Regions from separate parts of the Ammoniphilus soli genome, predicted to be linked through region 1. Evidence: riboswitches for the same ligand, from Rfam matches in the RefSeq annotation. Region 1 holds a riboswitch; each other region holds the start of a gene.

Region 1 (4,591 bases):
TCCATTATCCATGAAATGGTAGAAATGATTGCCAGTGGAGAAACTAAAATTGATACGCTTAAGCTGCGTGAAAAAGCAGCGATCATGATGTCCTGCAAGGCGGCGATCAAAGCGAATCGGCACCTTAGCCACATTGAAATGGAAGCTTTGTTAGACAAGTTGAGAGAAACCCATTCACCATTTACTTGTCCGCATGGACGTCCAATTATTATCCATTTTTCTAAGTATGATATTGAAAAAATGTTTAAGCGAGTGATGTAAGACATGATCGTAACCACATCCCAGAAAGAAACGCAAACCCTGACCGATAAAGCACGGGCTCTTGCCGCGCAAATTCAAGGGACATTCATACCTAGAAAAGAGAGATCTATTGAGAGGTTTTATGAAGAGGAGGAGACAGATCAATTTCTCGTGATTACGAAGAAAAGGATACAATGGTACGCCAAAGGGAAAGAAAAGCCGTTTTTTTTTCACCCTGGCATGGCTACTGTTCGTATAAAGCGGCTTCTGGGCGGCGATAATGATATAATGATTCAAGCGTGTCAGCTTCGGAATGGGGATTCCTTTTTAGATTGCACGATGGGTCTTGGAGCGGACAGCCTTGTTGCTTCGTTTGCAGTAGGAGAGGAAGGAAGAGTGACAGGGATAGAATCTGAGCCTATCATTGCTCTCCTGGTTGAGCAAGGGCTACAAGCCCTTGAGGAATTCCCCGAGTTGGATGAAGCTGCAAGGCGAATCGAAGTGATGTGCAGCCATCACCTCGATGTGCTAAGGAAGCTACCAGATAAAAGCTATGACATTGTCTACTTTGATCCTATGTTTCGGCAGGGGATCCTTGAATCGGACTCTCTCCAGGTTCTTAGGGGGTATGCTAACCCAACGCCACTCGATATCCAGGCGGTCAACGAAGCGCGCAGAGTAGCCAAACGTAGAATCGTTCTTAAGGAGCGCAGGGATAGCGGGGAGTTCGAACGTCTTGGTATAAGTGTAATCCATAACGATAGCACGGAAATCGCATACGGCATCCTCGAGACTTAGGGAGGATCAAACATGAACAGTAAAGAAAAGCTTTTGGTCATTGTAGGCCCGACTGCAGTGGGAAAAACCGCCTTAAGTATTGATTTGGCCAAGGAGCTTAGCGGTGAGATCATTTCAGGAGATTCAATGCAAGTCTACAAGGGGATGGATATTGGGACAGCCAAAATCACTAAAGAAGAGATGGAGTCCATTCCTCATTATCTTATTGATATCATTTACCCTCATGAAGCATTTTCTGTTGCCGATTTTCAGCATGAGTCAAGAAGGCTTATTACGGATATGAACTATAGGGGAAAGCTTCCGATGATCGTAGGGGGAACAGGTCTATATATTCAATCTGTCATTTATGAATATCAGTTTTCCGAAGCCCAGAAAGACCATTCCCTGCGCGATGCTTTAGAAAAGTTTGCGGAAGAACATGGGAAAGAGGCGCTGCATCAACGGCTGCAATCCATTGATCCGATTACCGCGGAACGTCTTCACCCGAATGATGTAAAAAGAGTAATCCGTGCGTTAGAAATTTATCAATTAACGGGAAAGCCTATGGCGGAATTTCAACAGCGGTCACCCGAGTCTCCTTATCAACTCTGCCTTCTTGGATTGACAATGGAGCGGTCTGTCTTATATGAGAGAATCAACCGCCGTGTAGATATCATGGTTGAACAAGGCCTTGTGGACGAGGTCAGGAGATTGCTTGACGAAGGATATCATAAGGGTCTTCAATCGATGCAAGGGATTGGCTACAAAGAGATGGTTGAGCATCTAGAAGGTACACTATCGCTTGATGAGGCCGTTGAACTGATTAAGAAAAACAGCCGGAATTTTGCAAAGCGCCAGTTGACTTGGTTTAGATCCATGAAGGATATCACCTGGCAGGATATGACTAACCCCGGGGATAGGCAAGAGCTTGTCGAAAATATTCGAACCTTTGTAGCAGGAAAGATTAGGTAAGACCACGAATATAACTGTTAAGATATAAATAGAGGAGGTAAACCCCCAATGGCAAATTCCATCAACATTCAGGATACGTTTCTTAACCACTTGAGAAAGGAAAATGTTCCAGTTACCATATATCTAGTGAACGGATTCCAATTAAGAGGACTGATCCGCGCGTTTGATAACTTCACTATTGTTATTGATAGTGATGGCAAGCAGCAATTAGTATACAAGCATGCGATTTCCACATTCCTTCCCCAACGTCCGGTATCCCTTATGCCTGATAATCAGGAATAGCTCGCGGAAATCCAAACGATTTGCCAACCAAGCCAGAGATGCTCTCTGGCTTGGTTTTTTTATTTTGGTTTTCTCTGACTGTTTTAATTATATAGACTTCATCTGATTTTATTGACAGAAAGATCAAAACGTAATATTCTCAATAACGTTATCTTCTCTATCTCCTGCGACTATTAATGGAAATGCATTGATCTTCTGAGAAGCAGATATGGCAGAAGTTAACAAGTATAGAGAGTTATTCCGCTAGGAATTGTTTTTTGTCTTATCCAGAGAGGTGGAGGGAATGGCCCTATGAAACCCGGCAGCGGATCTTCTGCTTGAAGATGCTGTGCCAATTCCAACAGGACGCCGAGTTCTGACAGATAAGAGAGTGACCGTGACTACATACACGTCAAACCTCTTCTCTGCGAAGAGGTTTTTTATTTGTCATCATCCAAGGGCCCGGATACTGACAATAAAAGGGTTCTCTCTCCTAAAGCCAATGCCAACATGAAGGGGAGTCAAGTAAATGAAAAAATGGACTAAAGTCTTAGCGACATCGATATTAGCCGTATCTCTTCTTGCCGGATGCGGAAGCTCTGAAGATCAACCAACCCAAGCTAGCGAGGAACAAACGGCTAAGTTGAAAATAGGAGTAACAGCCGGTCCGCATGAAGAAGTCATGGAGAAGGTAAAGGAAGTAGCAGCCAAGGATGGATTGGAAATTGAGATCGTAGCCTTCAATGATTACGTTCAGCCTAACAAAGTATTGGCTGAGGGAGAATTGGACGCAAATAGCTTCCAGCATGAGCCTTACTTAGAACAATTTAAAGCAGACCATAATTTGGATTTGGTGAAGCTAGCTAATAACATAAATTTCCCAATGGGGATTTATTCGACCAAAATTAAAGACGTAAGTGAACTGGAAGATGGAGCTGAAGTAGGATTGCCGAACGACCCGACGAATGGCGCCAGAGCTCTTCAGCTGCTTGAGCAAGCAGGCTGGATAAAGCTAAAAGAAGGAGTTGGCGTCAAGGCAACGGTCCATGACGTAGCGGAAAATCCAAAGAACATAAAGTTTAAGGAGTTAGAGGCTGCATTCCTTCCTAAGGCGCTTGATGACCTGGCGGCAGCAGCCATTAATACAAACTTTGCTATGGAACATGGCTTTGTCCCGACGAAGGACTCCATCTTTATCGAACCGAGCGATTCTCCTTGGGTAAACCTTATTGCGGTTCGTGCGGAGGACAAGGATCGTCCGGAGTTCGAAAAGCTTGTAAAGGCCTATCATTCCGATGAAGTGAAAAAGTTTATAGAAGAGAATTTCCAAGGCTCTGTGGTCCCATCCTGGTAAACTGTTCAGTATGCAGCAAAGTGGAATTGGAGAAGCTTTGAATAAGAAAAGAAGACCTCCTCACAGGGGGTCCTTCTTTTTAAGGTGGAGGACCGGCTACTTGAAAATACATCAGTTATGAGGTTTGAGATGCAAGCTAGTTAAAGAAAGTAGGAGGTTAGCCTTATGATTGTTTTAAAAAATTTATATAAAACCTATGAACAAAATGGCCGTAAAGTAGAAGCGGTGAAAAATGTAAATCTAGAGATTAAAAAAGGTGAAATTTTTGGTGTTATCGGGTTTAGCGGAGCGGGAAAAAGCAGTTTGATCCGCTGCGTTAATCTTTTGGAAACCCCAAGCTCGGGTTCAGTCATAGTAAACGGAGTAGAAATGACCAATCTTGCGGAAAAGCCCTTGCGTGAAGCTCGCCGGAAGATCGGAATGATCTTTCAGCATTTTAACCTGTTATCGTCCAGTACAGTATTTGAAAATGTAGCGGCTCCTCTTAAATTATCCAATACCCCGAAGGATAAAATCGAAAAAAAGGTTAGCGAGCTTCTGCGATTAGTGGGACTAGCGGAAAAAGGCGGCTCGTATCCATCACAATTGTCCGGGGGACAGAAACAGAGAGTAGCGATTGCTCGGGCTCTAGCCAATGATCCGGAGATTTTGCTCTGTGATGAAGCGACATCCGCTCTTGATCCCCAAACGACAGATTCCATCCTTGACTTATTGTTGGATATCAATAAAAAATTTGATATTACGATTATGTTGATTACCCATGAGATGCATGTAATCAAAAAAATCTGTGACCATGTAGCCGTGATGGAGAATGGGCAGGTTGTTGAACAGGGAAGTGTCTTGGAAATTTTTTCTCAACCGAAAACACAAACGACGAAAAACTTCATTAAAAATGTGTTTGACATCCATTTGCCTGAAAACTTGCAACGAAAATTTGCGCAGGAACGAGCTAACGGAGAGCTCATACGCGTCTCATTCGTTGGAGAA
Region 2 (4,591 bases), on a different contig from region 1:
AAGACAGCCAAGCCATAGGTTCCTATCTTATTCGCTACATCACCGTTCGCTGCAATTCGGTCTGTACCCACGATCACAGCTTGTACCCATCCTTTAGACATCACCATGGCCGCCATATTATCGCAGATGAGGGTAACATCTATACCTGCCTGCTGGAGCTCCCACGCCGTCAAACGAGCCCCCTGCAAGACTGGGCGGGTTTCGTCAGCAAAGACCTTGATATCCCATCCCCTTTCCTTCGCAAGAAACATCGGTGCAAGAGCTGTCCCATACTTCGCTGTGGCAATACCTCCTGCGTTGCAGTGTGTAAGCAATCCTATCCCATCATGCATCAAAGTAATCGCGTGTTCCCCAATACTCCGGCAAATCTCCACATCTTCTTCGTGCATGCGTTTGGCTTCCTCTAGAAGCTCTTGTTTTAACACAGGAACTTCTGCGTCTCCCAACGCTTCTGCCTTGTTCATCATTCGGTCTATTGCCCAGAATAAATTGACTGCCGTTGGGCGAGAAGTTGCTAAGTAATCTCTTTTCTCACGCAGCTGGCTAAGAAACTCAGAAGCGTTCGCAGCCTGCAGTTCCCTAGCCCCCAAATACATCCCATAGGCGGCAGCAATTCCGATAGCGGGTGCCCCTCTCACCTTCAATGCGCGAATGGCATTCCACATTTGTTCAATAGTACGGACGTCCTCAAAAACGACTTCTAAGGGAAGCTTCGTCTGGTCCAGCAACAGGACTCGATCCTCTTCCCAGCGAATGGAATGGACATGATTTTCCACAATAATTGACACCTACTCTTCTATATTCTTCACCAAACGCAATAGATCCTCGATACTGCTAATCGAATGTCTTTCCAAAACTAAACTTTGTCCAACCGCCAGAGCTAATCTTTCTGCTTTAGCCCGCGTCTCTTCGTTTTCAATAGAATTCAGGTCGGCAACTCCAGCTAATCCAATTACCCTTCTCATCATTTTGCAGCCGGCAAATCCAATGGAATCCTTCAGAAGGCGACTTGCTGTGTCATCTTGATACCCTTCTGCGGAGTACATGACGTCTTTTACATGTACATCCCATAATCTGCGGAATTCGCCTTCAAACGTGTTCCATACATCCTTTACAGTCTCAAGCAGGTATTCCCGAAACGATTGGCACTCCTGTTCAGAAGCCTTTAATCCTTCCTGAGCAGCATAATTGAGCAGCAGGTTGGCTATGACCGCACCGATATCAAAGCCCATAGGCCCGTAGTAAGCAAACTCCGGATCAATCACCTTGGTGCTCTCTTTTGTGACCATAATACTCCCCGTATGGAGATCCCCATGCAGAAGAGCTTGGGCGTCTGTCATGAAGGAATATTTAAGCTTGGCGATTTCTCTTCGAAGCTCCGCATTCTTCCAGATCCCTTCCACCGTTTCACGGATTAAAGGATTGAAGTTATTCGTATCTGCATCATAATAAGGGTCGGTAAATACTAGATCTTCTGTAATTTTACAAAGCTCCGGATTAATGAACTGCGCTACCTTTTCTTTTTTCTCCTTAAAGTCCAACGCCAGGTCTGAAGTGTAGAACAACGTCTTCGCTAGAAACAAACCAATATGTTGAGCAAAAGCAGGATAACGATTTCCTTCAATTAACCCCTTTCGCATAATAACATGGCTCGATAAATCTTCCATGACCGTGAGAGCTAGATCTTTATCGTAGTGATATACTTTAGGGACTAAGCCCGGACATATTTGATCTTGGATAATGAGGGCTTCACTCTCGATCCGTGCACGGTCTAGTGTAAGCGGCCAGGATTCTCCGACAACTCTGGCATACGGTAAGGCTTGTTTAAATATAATGCTTTTTCCTGAAATTTCATCTTGAATGTGAAAAACCAAGTTCAAATTTCCGTCTCCGATTTCTCGGCTCTCCAACTGTGCACCTTCTGGGAAAATCCCTGGTAAATGACGAGCATATTCGACTGCTTCCTGTTCGCTAAATGCGCGATACTCCATACTCCACCCCTCCAAACGACTATTTTCCTATATTCTTGCCAAATTCCCCAGCCTTTTGGTGAGGATAAGAACATTCAGAATACGTTACAAAAAAAGATTGCGGATTTTAACTAGCTATATACTATCTAGAGTTCTGTAATATTGTCAATCTATTAGGATTTTACAATGCACTAATTTTTCTTCTATTGACTTTATTTTATAAAAAAGCTAAGATTTCAATGTATGTATTGCACTTCTATATGAAACTTTTACAATTTGATATTTCATCTTATCGAGAGATGGCTGAGGGACTGGCCCAATGACGCCCGGCAACCGATTTTTATTTTTCTCCAATTGTGCAAAATAAAAACACGGTGCTACTTCCTGCAGAATGAACTCATCATTCGGAGAGATAAGTTGTATTTGATTCGCTCTTCAAGTACCCCTTATCTAAGAGGTACTTTTTTTCATACTGTCAGAATTTATAGCTTCGCTACACCATTTGGAAAGCACGAGGAAAACTTGTTGTCGAAGTACTATCTTGACGTCAGCCAATCCCTCTAACGGATTAATATTATTTGGAAGGAGTTTTGTCCTTTGTCATACATTACGGTCTCCTATCTCACTGAGGCGAAAAGCCTAGAAAAAAAAGCAGAAGCCATCGCAGTCGGCATGACTGTCGGAAGCTGGACGGACCTCCCGGCGGCAAAGCAGGAAAAACTGCAAAAGCATCTAGGCCGTTCTGCCGGAGCCACTGTTCTCGAAAAGACTGAAGAAGGGCTTGAAAGAGGAGTTATTAAAGTCCAATATCCTGTGGTCAATTTCACGTATGACCTCCCTTCCCTCTTAACCAACGTATTCGGCAAGCTATCCATGGATGGCAAAATCAAATTGCTGGATATCGATTTCCCCGAAGAATTTACAAAAGAATTTTCGGGACCCAAGTTTGGAATTGCAGGTGTACGCGAACGGCTTAATGTCTGCGATCGCCCATTGTTTATGAGCATTTTCAAATCATGCATCGGCCTTCCCCTAGAAGAATTAGTGGAGCAATTCCGGCTTCAAGTAGAGGGTGGCGTAGACTTAGTAAAAGATGATGAAATCTTCTTTGCCGACGAACATGCCCCTTTCCTGGAGCGTATCCGTGCCTGCAAGGAAGTAATTGAAGCGTCTGGCCGCCAAGTGCTCTATGCAGCCAATCTAACAGGTCCTGTTACCGGTCTGATCGAACGGGCAAAAAGGGCCGTGGATAACGGTGCGAACTGCTTGCTGCTTAATGTTTTGCCTTATGGATTGGATATCTTAACCCAACTGAGCCGTGATCCGGATATTCAGGTGCCCATTATGGCCCACCCAGCTATGGCTGGTGCCCTATACCAATCATCTCATTACGGTATATCTGCTCCTCTTTTATTAGGAAAGCTAATGAGGCTCGCAGGTGCGGATATCGTCCTTTTCCCATCTCCCTATGGCTCGGTAGCATTGCCTAAGCAAGAGGCTTTAGACATTGCCCAGCATTTAGCAGAAGAACTGCCAGGCATCCGTCCTGCATTCCCTGTACCTTCTGCTGGTATCCATCCTGGAATGGTTCCACTGCTCTATAAAGACTTCGGCCTAGACCACATGGTTAATGCTGGTGGAGGGATTCACGGACATCCCGCTGGCCCTGTAGGAGGGGGACAAGCTTTCATTGCCGCCATTCAGGAAACTTTGCAGGGAAATGCGCTAGATCAAACGGAGAACCCCCATTTGCTGGCAGCCATTGAAAAGTGGGGAATTGTTAAATGAGTAAAAACATCATATTATTTTGCGACTTTGATGGGACCATTACCGAAAAAGATAACATCGTAGATATCATGAGGCAGTTCGCCCCCCAAGGCTGGGAAGAAATTGTGCAATCCATATTATCCCAGGAGAAAACCATTCGCACTGGCGTAGGAGAGCTTTTTGCCCTGATTCCAAGCAGCCAAAAAGAAGAAATCACTCGTTTTGTCCTGGAGCAGGCACGGATTCGGGAAGGCTTCAAGGAATTTGTTGCCTTTACAGAAGAACAAGGAATCCATCTCTTGATTACGAGCGGCGGCATTGATTTCTTCGTTCACCCTATGCTAGAGCCCTTTGGACTAAAGGAGCGGATTTATTGCAACAGTGCTCGGTTCAATGAGCCGACTATCCAAATTACTTGGCCTAACTCTTGTGATGAGCATTGCGATGTGGACTGTGGAATGTGCAAAACAACGATCATCCGCTCTTTCCCGGCTGACCAATATTACAAAGTGGTCATCGGCGACAGCATTACCGATTTAGCGGGAGCGAAAATTGCTGATTATACCATTGCCAGATCCTTTCTAAAACAAAAATGTGAAGAACTTCATCTTCCCCATTCATCATTTGAAACCTTCTATGATGTCATAAACACTTTAAAGAAGCTAAAGTTGGAGATCGAATCGCTGTCTACGACATAATCGAAAGGAGCAAAAAACAATGAACTACGTGATTCATGCGGAAAAAAGGCAAGAAACCATTTGCAGCCTCAATGAGGTGAAACAATACTTTGCAGATCGCAGATGGTTTCCGGGAACAAGCGGCAACCTTTCCATAAAAGTGGAGGATTCCCCTGT
Region 3 (4,591 bases), on a different contig from region 1:
TGATGAAGGGGAAGTCGACGCAGCAAGGCTTCCTCAAGTTTTATTCTGAGTGGAAATTCGCGTTGTTTTTTTAGCATTGGCAAAACCTCCTTTCCTCCTAACTTCGCTAGTGGCTGACGTAATTCCTTCCAGAACGTTAATTTCTCGAAATCAGTCCAAAATCTCTCGAAACCATAGTGTAATCTCTCGATCGGAACTGCTGCATGTAACTCCATTGTAATCCCCACCTGCTAATCTAGAGTATAGACAGGAAAAAGGGGGGGAGTTTCATGGAAGCGAAGCGAATCAAGACGGACCGACTCGAAGTAGCTTATTTGGAAGCGGGAGATCCAGCTCGTCCAGTGGTAATGCTCGTGCACGGGAATGTGTCATCGAGTTGGTTTTGGGAAGACATGATGGAAAGTCTATCACAGGATTTTTATGTTTTGGCGCCGGACCTACGGGGGTATGGGGAGACGGAGCCCTTAGCCATCGATGCAACGAGAGGATTGCGTGATTGGTCGGAGGATGTGAGGTCGTTTGTACAGTCGCTGAGATTGGATCGTCAGCTTCATATGTTGGGCTGGTCGATGGGTGGCGGGGTGGTCATGCAATATGCGATAGACTACCCGAATGAGGTTTCTTCGCTCATGTTGATGAATCCCGTATCTCCTTTTGGATTTGGGGGAACGAAGGATGAGCAGGGGACACCTTGCTATCCGAATTTTGCCGGGTCTGGCGGCGGAACGGCTAACCCTCAATTCATAGAGCTGCTTAGCCAAAGGGCTACGGGGGAGGAGCAGCCCCATAGCCCCAGGAATGTCTTGAATCAGTTTTACGTTAAGCCGCCCTTCCGGCTTGATGCCCAAAAGGAAGATCGTTTCGTCCGCTCTATGCTATCCACAAAGTTGGGATCCGGTTTCTACCCGGGTACGTTTGAGACTTGCGCGGAATGGCCGGGCGTAGCTCCCGGAGACAAAGGAATAAATAATGCGTTGTCTCCTAAGTATTTGAATCTTGCTGCATTTGCTGACCTAGAGCCTCAAATCCCCGTTTTATGGATTCGCGGAGCAGATGATCAGATCGTATCGGATAGCTCTTTATTTGATTTTGGTTATTTGGGGAAGCTGGGTTACGTTCCCGGTTGGCCAGGCATGGATGAGTTTCCTCCACAGCCCATGGTATCTCAAATGCGCGTGGTGTTAGAACGTTCCGGAAACTTTGAAGAATGGGTAGTGGAAAACACAGGACACTCTCCGCACCTAGAAAAGCGGGATTTTTTCCTTGAGAAGATTCGGGGATTTATCAAGCGTACAATGTGAATGATGACCGGCACAAACATGTTAGTTAATCGACTAACGAATCTACCACCCCGGTGGCGCCTGCCCCAACGGTCTTCCGGTTAGAGCTTTAAACTCATGGGGATGGGTGGGTCTGCCATCCTCATCTCGATAAATCTTCCCTTTCACCTCATGAATGTGTGTCCCATCGGGGAGGGGGATGGCGGGCCCTGTGCTGCCTGTAAAGAAATGCTGGTGGCCGTGTTCTTTTGGGGTTACTCCTTTAAAGGCATGAACATGACCATCTGTAGAGTTTCCCTTCTCAGGAAAGGTAAAAGCATGAACGAAGTGCTCGTGTTCGCCCGAACCTGTAGTGCGGAAGTAATGGGTGTGGGGTTGAGGCATAAGAGACATGTGGGTCACTCCTCCTTTTGGTTCATTCTATGCAATCATGATTCTAAAAAATTTATTGACGCCCCCATTTTTTTTTAGTAAGATCTTACCTAGCGAACTGAATAGTTTCTTATCGAGAGAGGTGGAGGGACTGGCCCTATGAAACCCGGCAACCGTTCATGAATGGACATGAAAAGGTGCCAATTCCAGCAGGAGAATCCTGGTAGATAAGATGAAGGAAAATGCCTTGTTCATGAAACTTCTTCTTATTGAAGAAGTTTTTTCTTTTTCCAGGACCTTATTACCATAAACTACTAGGACTTTTGGACTTTACTCCGCTAAAAAATCGGATTATTCTAGTTTTAAAAGCAAAGTAAACAACTAAGAAAACTGTGGTAGTTATTGCCTGAATTTTTCAGGTCTTTCTATAATAAATAAAAAAATATGGGGGCACTCAAATGAAAACAAAGAAATTATCTCTTTTTCTTTCGTTCGTCATGATTTTCTCGCTAGTCCTCACCGCATGCGGCGGGGGAGCGAAAGAAGAAGCGGGCGGAACCACTTCTGGCGGAGAAGGAGCAACTGAAGCCAAGAAGCGTATTGCTTTAGTCATGCAGTTTAATATTGGAACCTTTTCGGCTCAATACGTGGCTGGTGTAAAAGAACAAGTAGAAAAGTTTGGCGGGGAACTGACCGTCTTTAATGCAGATAATGATTTGGCTAAGATGGCTTCTCAGCTGGATGCGGCTGTGAACCAACGATTCGATGGGATCTTGATTGACCATGGAACACCGGAAGCTTTAACGCAAGGTGTCAAGAAAGCCGTTGAGCAAAAAATTCCTGTTATTGCGTTCGACGCAGCTTTAGATATTCCTGGCGTTACGGTATTGGAGCAAGGTGACGTGAAGATGGCCGAGTCCACGTTGGAAAAGCTGGCTGAAGATGCAGGCGGCAAAGGGAATATCGTTAAGATTTGGGTAGCCGGTTTTGCTCCGATGGAGCGCCGTCAAATCGCTTATAAGCAATTCCAAGAGAAATACCCAGAAATCAAAGAGGTTGCGGCTTTCGGTAGTGCATCAGCAAACACCGCGTTAGATACGCAAACGCAAATGGAAGCGATCTTGAAGCAATATCCTAACCCTGGCGATATTACAGCCGTTTGGGCAGCATGGGATGAATTCGCAAAAGGGGCTACTCGCGCCATCCAACAAGCGGGCCGTACCGAAATTAAAGTTTACGGGATCGACTTGAGTGATGAAGACTTGCAAATGATTCAAGATCCAGCATCTCCTTGGATCGCTTCTGCTGCGGTGGATCCTTCCGATATCGGACGCGTGCAAGTACGTTACGTATACAAGAAAATTAAAGGGGAAGAAACCCCGCAAAATGTTTCTTTAGATCCAATTCTAGTCACTCGCGAAATGCTTCCGAAGGAAAAGGTAACCATGGGTGACCTTTCCAAGCACATCGAAGGATGGGGACAAAGCACGCAAGGAATCGAAGAGTGGATGAAGGAACTGGAAGCTCAGAACCAAAAGTAACATAACATAACGGGAGAAAATCCTGCTATTCCGAAAAACGAAGGCAAATGGGCTAAAATAGCAGGAGAAATTCCGGTTATCCACCTGAAATCAGGAAAAAATGCTTGTTTTACCGGACTTAACCGGAAAAAATCCTCTTATCTTATCCTATTGCATTTAAAAAAGAGAAATAACCGGAGATTCTCCTGTTATACGGAGTCTTTCCTACAAGAATGTACCCAAAAACTCCCTTTATTAACGTTCAGGCCTATCAGGATGATAGGGTTCGCGGATAATAGGGGGAGTTTTAATTTTTGATAAGAGAGGGATGGAACATGTCCAAACTAGAGATGAAGCGCATCGAGAAGTCCTTTTCAGGCGTCCCTGCTCTTCGGGCGGTCGATTTTGAGCTTCGTGCGGGAGAAATCCATGCGCTGCTGGGAGCTAACGGGGCAGGGAAAAGCACGCTGATGAAAATCCTGACAGGGGCTTATGTAGCGGATGGAGGAGAGATCTGGGTAGACGGGGAAAAAGTGCAGATTTCAACTCCCGCTGATGCGAAGAAATACGGCGTTCAATGTGTGTACCAAGAGGTAGACGTCGCCTTGGTTCCCTATCTGAGCGTAGCGGAGAATATCCTGCTCGATCGGCAGGTCAATCGAAGGGGCACGTTTTTCAAGTGGCCTGACTTATACCGGGATGCCGAGGAGATTCTGAAGCGTTTAGGCTTTTCCATCCCTGTTCGGAAAAAGGCGGAAGAACTGACGCTTTCGGAAAAGCAAATCATCTTGATTGCCAGAGCGATCGCTCAAGATGTGAAATATGTTATTTTTGACGAGCCCACAGCTCCTCTTAGCGTGAAGGAAGCTGAGCGGCTGTTTGCCCTGATGAGGCAGCTGAAGCAGCAGAATGTAGGGATTATCTTTATTTCCCACCGCTTGCCGGAGATTTTTGAAGTGTGTGATCGGATCACCGTCATGCGGGACGGTCAGCATGTCTCAACCAAGAAGACATCGGAAACGAGCATAAATCAGGTGATTGCGGACATGTTGGGAAAAGCTTTTTCCGAAGAATTCCCGAAAAAACGAGTCCCTATCGGCGAAACGTTGCTCGAAGTGCGTGGGATGAGGAGCGGCAGCAAAGTCCGAGGAGTGGATCTGGAGGTTCGCGAAGGAGAAATTGTCGGTATAGCCGGCTTGGTCGGCGCGGGTAAAACGGAATTGGCCAGAATTTTATTCGGTGCTGATTCTCGTGATGAGGGCCAACTCATCTTGCGGGGAAAAACGCTATCGATTCAAAATCCCGCGGATGCCGTAAGCCAGGGTGTCGTGCTTGTTCCGGAGGAGCGGCGAAAAGAAGGGATTCTGGTAGAAGAATCGGTGCGAAATAATCTGACGTTGGCCACTCTCTCGCAGTTCG
Region 4 (4,591 bases), on a different contig from region 1:
TTTCGCTTTTGCCTTGTTTGCCGTTGGTCCATCCTTTTGGGGAGTAGCAGCGGGTATTGTGAAGATGAAAGTGGGGTTTGCGTTTCTCGATTTATTTATTCTGTATTATCTGGCTTATCTTGCCTATACCAAAAGAAACTTTGCTTTCCTTGGGGTAGGGATTGGCATTAATATGTTTTCTATTCTGTCCGGTTCTCTTCTGGCCCAAACGGTAAGCGCCATGATCGGACAGAGTTCATCCATCGCGTTTATTGTGGCAGTGATGGTCATCTTCAGTTCTTTTTTGCTTATTGAATGGGTCGTGAAGAAAGACTCATCCAAAGTCGAAGAGGAGCTCAAATTGGCTAATAAAGTCCAGCAGAATTTGCTTCCCCAAGAATCAGAGTTTCCCAAAAACGTGGATATCTTTGCAGCCATGCAGCCTGCAAAGGAAGTAGGCGGCGATTTTTACGATGTCATTCCCTTGGATCGGAACAAAACCCTATTTGTCATCGGAGATGTAGTAGGAAAGGGATTATCTGGTGGCATGGTGGCCTCTTCTCTCATCAGCCATATTCGTTCCCATGCGAATCCGGGAAGTTCCCTTACAGGGCTTTTGGACTATTTAAATGGTATTGTGATACGGGATTCCCGCTTCACCATGCAAGTGACATTAGGATTGGCATTAGTCGATACGGCTAATCGGACACTGGCTTACGCAAGTGCCGGTCATCCTTTCCCTATCCTGGTTACTCAACAAGGGATTGCGGATATTGAGGTGGCCTCCTTTCCCTTAGGAATGGAAAGGGACCATGATTTTGAGCAAACGGTCATTCCTTTTAGCGAAAAAAATATCCTTGTCATGTATACGGATGGCCTGATCGAGGCACGCAATGCCCAGAAGCAGATGTTTGGTTTTGATCGCTTGAAAGAGGGCTTGCAGCAGGAGGAGTTTTCCATAAAGGATAGGGGATCACTCATCCTGGCTAAATTAAAGGATCATGTTCATAAAGAAGAATTGGAGGATGACGTTACCCTTTTAATGATCGAATGGAAAAGCAGGGGCCAAGAAAAACATGCATGAACTAATTATGGAAATCAAAAGTATATTAGGAGAAGAAAAAAAGGTACTTTCGAAGCTCGAAGAATTATTTCAACCCCTTTCATTTTGTCAAGAAGATTGTTGGGATGTAAAATGTGCGGTTGCCGAGGGATGCCTGAATGCCATCGAACACGGGAACCAGCTATGCGCAGATTTCAACGTCAGAGTGCAAATAAGGATTCAGGGTAATCTGGTAAAAGTCGTAATATCGGATTGTGGTATGCGTTCCGAATCCACGCCTTGCCCTGTGATTTCCCCTGAACGGGGCTGGGGGATCTTATTTATATCAAAATTAATGGATAATTATCGTTTCTGCTTTTTAGAGGAGCAAACGATGCTTTATATGGAGAAAACGATGAGTAAGGAAGCGGGAGGAACAACATGATTACTGAGCTTGAAATCATTGAGGAATTTAAAAATGGGATTCTTATTCTTCATCTTCGGGGAGACATTACGAAAGATTCGGGTGATTCCCTTCTTCGGCTCAAGCCATGGGAACAAGGGTTGGACAGCGGAACCATTGGTGTTGCACTTAATTTTTCTGAAGTGGAATATATTAATAGTTCGGGAATTGCCGCTCTTATTCGGTTGGTTCGCCTATTGACGTCAGGACAATATCCCGTTGGATTCTATCATCTGATCTTCCACTATGAAAAGCTGTTTAAGATGGTGAGTTTGACAAAGTACATGACCATTTATCCAAGCGAGTGGGCGGCAATAGAAGGGTTATCCCTAAAAAAACATCTGGTTGACTGATTAAAATAGGCTAAGAATGATTGACAACTTACCAAAACTTAGCTATTCTTATGCAGAACGGATTACTCTTATTCCGAGAAGGCGCGAGGGACTGGCCCGATGATGCCCGGCAACCCACGGCAATGATTCATATTTTTTCCTTTATGGGGAAAGATACGATTATACCGTGCAAGGTGCTAACCAGCAGGACAAATAGGTCCTGGAAGATAAGAGGTAAAGGAGCGGAATTATGGCCTTTTCCTCATGGAGAAGGTCTTATTTTTTTCACCACCTCTTGAGTGTTCGGAAGCAAGAATTATGAGTGCCGTATCTTACCATTGTCATTTTCCTAAGGAGGTACGTGAATATGGCGTTGAAAAAAGGCCGTCATCTTTTCACATCTGAATCTGTAACTGAAGGCCATCCGGATAAGATCTGCGACCAGATCTCCGATTCCATCCTGGATGCGATTCTTGAGCAAGATCCAAACGCTCGCGTAGCATGCGAAACTTCGGTCACCACGGGTCTTGTGCTCGTAGCGGGAGAAATTACGACATCTTCTTATGTGGATATTCCGAAGATTGTTCGCGAAACGATTCGCGAGATCGGTTATACTCGTGCGAAGTTTGGTTTTGACGCGGATACGTGCGCGGTGTTAACTTCCATTGATGAACAGTCTCCGGACATCGCGATGGGCGTAGACGTGGCGTTGGAATCCCGTGAAGGACAAATGACCGACGAGCAAATCGACGCGATTGGAGCGGGCGACCAAGGATTAATGTTCGGATTCGCAACGAACGAAACCCCTGAGTTAATGCCGCTTCCGATTTCGATAGCTCATAAGCTGGCTCGACGCATTGCGGAAGTTCGCAAGAGCGGAACGTTGACTTACCTTCGCCCGGATGCGAAGACCCAGGTAACAGTAGAATACGATGGCGATAAGCCGGTTCGTATCGACACGATCGTAATCTCTACGCAGCATGATCCGGAAGCAACGTTAGAGCAAATCAAGAAAGACGTCCAAGAGCATGTGATTAAGCCGATTGTTCCTGCGGAATATTTGGATGCTCAAACCAAGTATTTCATTAACCCGACCGGTCGTTTTGTTATCGGTGGACCTCAAGGGGATGCGGGATTAACTGGACGTAAAATCATCGTGGATACCTACGGCGGTTATGCTCGCCATGGCGGCGGAGCATTCTCCGGTAAGGATCCGACGAAGGTTGACCGTTCTGCTGCTTACGCTGCTCGCTATGTAGCCAAGAACCTCGTTGCGGCTGGACTAGCGGAGAAGTGCGAAGTGCAAGTGGCTTACGCCATTGGGGTCGCTCAACCGGTTTCCATCAACGTAGATACGTATGGAACAGGCAAAATCGAGGAAGAGCAGATCGTTACCTTGATCCGCAAGCACTTCGATCTTCGCCCAGCGGGTATTATTAAAGCCCTAGATCTTCGTCGCCCGATCTACAAAGGAACCGCTGCTTATGGACACTTTGGTCGTACGGACCTCGATTTACCATGGGAGCGTACCGATAAGGCGGAGCAGTTAAAGCAAGATGCTGCTGCCTTAGCGCAAGCGTAAAACTTATTAAAAAAATAAAGACCTAATTAGCCTACAGTGGTAGGCTGATTAGGTCTTTTTTGCTTTACTGGATGGGAAAGTTTAAGTAAACTAAGAAATTAAAGTAAATAAACTTTCCCAGAAGCATAAAAAACTTCCACTAAAGGTGGTCTTGCTACCCTGGAATACTTCAATATAGCTTTTTTTATAACATACAATTTTTTTCTATAATGAAACTATCTATATGCTAATACTTTCCAAAAGGACTTTTATATTTATTGTCGAATTGTGTAGAACAAGGAGAAGAACCATGAGAATGATCCTATTCATCTTGTTCATGATCCTGGTGGGGTGTGGGCAGCAAGATGATATGTCTAAAGAACCGATCCCAACGAATGACGAAGCTCCTGTTTTGGACGAGCAGGTAACAAGGGAAGAGGAATCGAAGGATACAGAACAGCCTTATCAATTTTGGTACAGAGACCAAATACTCATTTTGAATTACCATCACTTATCGGATGATTTAGTCACCCCGTACACGATTAAACCGGCTTTTTTCAGGGAACATATGGAATATTTAAAAAATCATCATTTCCACCCCCTTAAACTCGAAGAGTTCTACGAATTTTTAAATACAGGACTATTGAACCAGGAGAATGCCGTGCTTATCACGTTTGACGATGGGTATGAAAGTATTTACACGGAGGCTTTTCCGATACTTAAGGAGTATGGATTTCCAGCGACGATCTTTGTCATTTATGAGAATTTGCGGGATAGCCTGGAACGGAAGAGGGAGAATAAAATTCCCCCATTGACCTTCGTTCAAATGGACCAGCTGAAACGGAGCGGCTTGATTTCCTTTCAGTCCCATACCTACGGACTACATGTTATTGAGGATGAACGTCCCGAAACGGCGCCTGGGCCTTCAGAGGGAGATCAAGATTATCGCAGTAGGCTTTACGCGGACTTGATGATGGCGCGAAAGGCGTTAGAAGATTTAGTGAAGGAGCCGGTCATCGGCTTGGCCTATCCCTACGGTCACCATAATCCTCGATTGATTAAAGTGTTGAGAAAAGCAGGTTATCAATACGGTTTTTATACAAATATAGGTTTTGTGACAGAACATACGGACCCTTTCCTCATCCCTAAAAACGATATGGGAAATCCAGAGATGGACGGTCGCAGCTTTGAGCATACCCTACGGGATATTATTC

What was found. Region 1 has a riboswitch for S-adenosylmethionine ahead of ABLT31_RS02555 (MetQ/NlpA family ABC transporter substrate-binding protein). Riboswitches for the same ligand answer to the same signal wherever they lie in the genome.
Region 2: another riboswitch for S-adenosylmethionine. It lies ahead of ABLT31_RS17890 (2,3-diketo-5-methylthiopentyl-1-phosphate enolase); the one in region 1 lies ahead of ABLT31_RS02555 (MetQ/NlpA family ABC transporter substrate-binding protein).
Region 3: another riboswitch for S-adenosylmethionine. It lies ahead of ABLT31_RS22000 (sugar ABC transporter substrate-binding protein); the one in region 1 lies ahead of ABLT31_RS02555 (MetQ/NlpA family ABC transporter substrate-binding protein).
Region 4: another riboswitch for S-adenosylmethionine. It lies ahead of metK (methionine adenosyltransferase); the one in region 1 lies ahead of ABLT31_RS02555 (MetQ/NlpA family ABC transporter substrate-binding protein).

What each region holds. Positions count from the first base shown of each region.
Region 1 is NZ_JBEGDL010000001.1:484,172-488,762, forward strand. Features, by position in the region: gene mutL (DNA mismatch repair endonuclease MutL) at 1-261, shown strand, start outside; gene ABLT31_RS02540 (class I SAM-dependent methyltransferase) at 265-1,038, shown strand; gene miaA (tRNA (adenosine(37)-N6)-dimethylallyltransferase MiaA) at 1,051-1,989, shown strand; gene hfq (RNA chaperone Hfq) at 2,038-2,271, shown strand; SAM riboswitch class I at 2,531-2,640, shown strand; gene ABLT31_RS02555 (MetQ/NlpA family ABC transporter substrate-binding protein) at 2,780-3,604, shown strand; gene ABLT31_RS02560 (methionine ABC transporter ATP-binding protein) at 3,770-4,591, shown strand, end outside.
Region 2 is NZ_JBEGDL010000009.1:33,687-38,277, reverse strand. Features, by position in the region: gene mtnA (S-methyl-5-thioribose-1-phosphate isomerase) at 1-782, opposite strand, end outside; gene mtnK (S-methyl-5-thioribose kinase) at 789-1,991, opposite strand; SAM riboswitch class I at 2,257-2,389, shown strand; gene ABLT31_RS17890 (2,3-diketo-5-methylthiopentyl-1-phosphate enolase) at 2,568-3,758, shown strand; gene ABLT31_RS17885 (2-hydroxy-3-keto-5-methylthiopentenyl-1-phosphate phosphatase) at 3,755-4,435, shown strand; gene ABLT31_RS17880 (methylthioribulose 1-phosphate dehydratase) at 4,455-4,591, shown strand, end outside.
Region 3 is NZ_JBEGDL010000012.1:180,108-184,698, reverse strand. Features, by position in the region: gene ABLT31_RS22015 (nuclease-related domain-containing protein) at 1-77, opposite strand, end outside; gene ABLT31_RS22010 (alpha/beta fold hydrolase) at 270-1,301, shown strand; gene ABLT31_RS22005 (YmaF family protein) at 1,344-1,673, opposite strand; SAM riboswitch class I at 1,780-1,886, shown strand; gene ABLT31_RS22000 (sugar ABC transporter substrate-binding protein) at 2,111-3,193, shown strand; gene ABLT31_RS21995 (sugar ABC transporter ATP-binding protein) at 3,508-4,591, shown strand, end outside.
Region 4 is NZ_JBEGDL010000034.1:34,609-39,199, forward strand. Features, by position in the region: gene ABLT31_RS31745 (SpoIIE family protein phosphatase) at 1-1,063, shown strand, start outside; gene ABLT31_RS31750 (ATP-binding protein) at 1,056-1,466, shown strand; gene ABLT31_RS31755 (STAS domain-containing protein) at 1,463-1,837, shown strand; SAM riboswitch class I at 1,903-2,050, shown strand; gene metK (methionine adenosyltransferase) at 2,190-3,398, shown strand; gene ABLT31_RS31765 (polysaccharide deacetylase family protein) at 3,688-4,591, shown strand, end outside.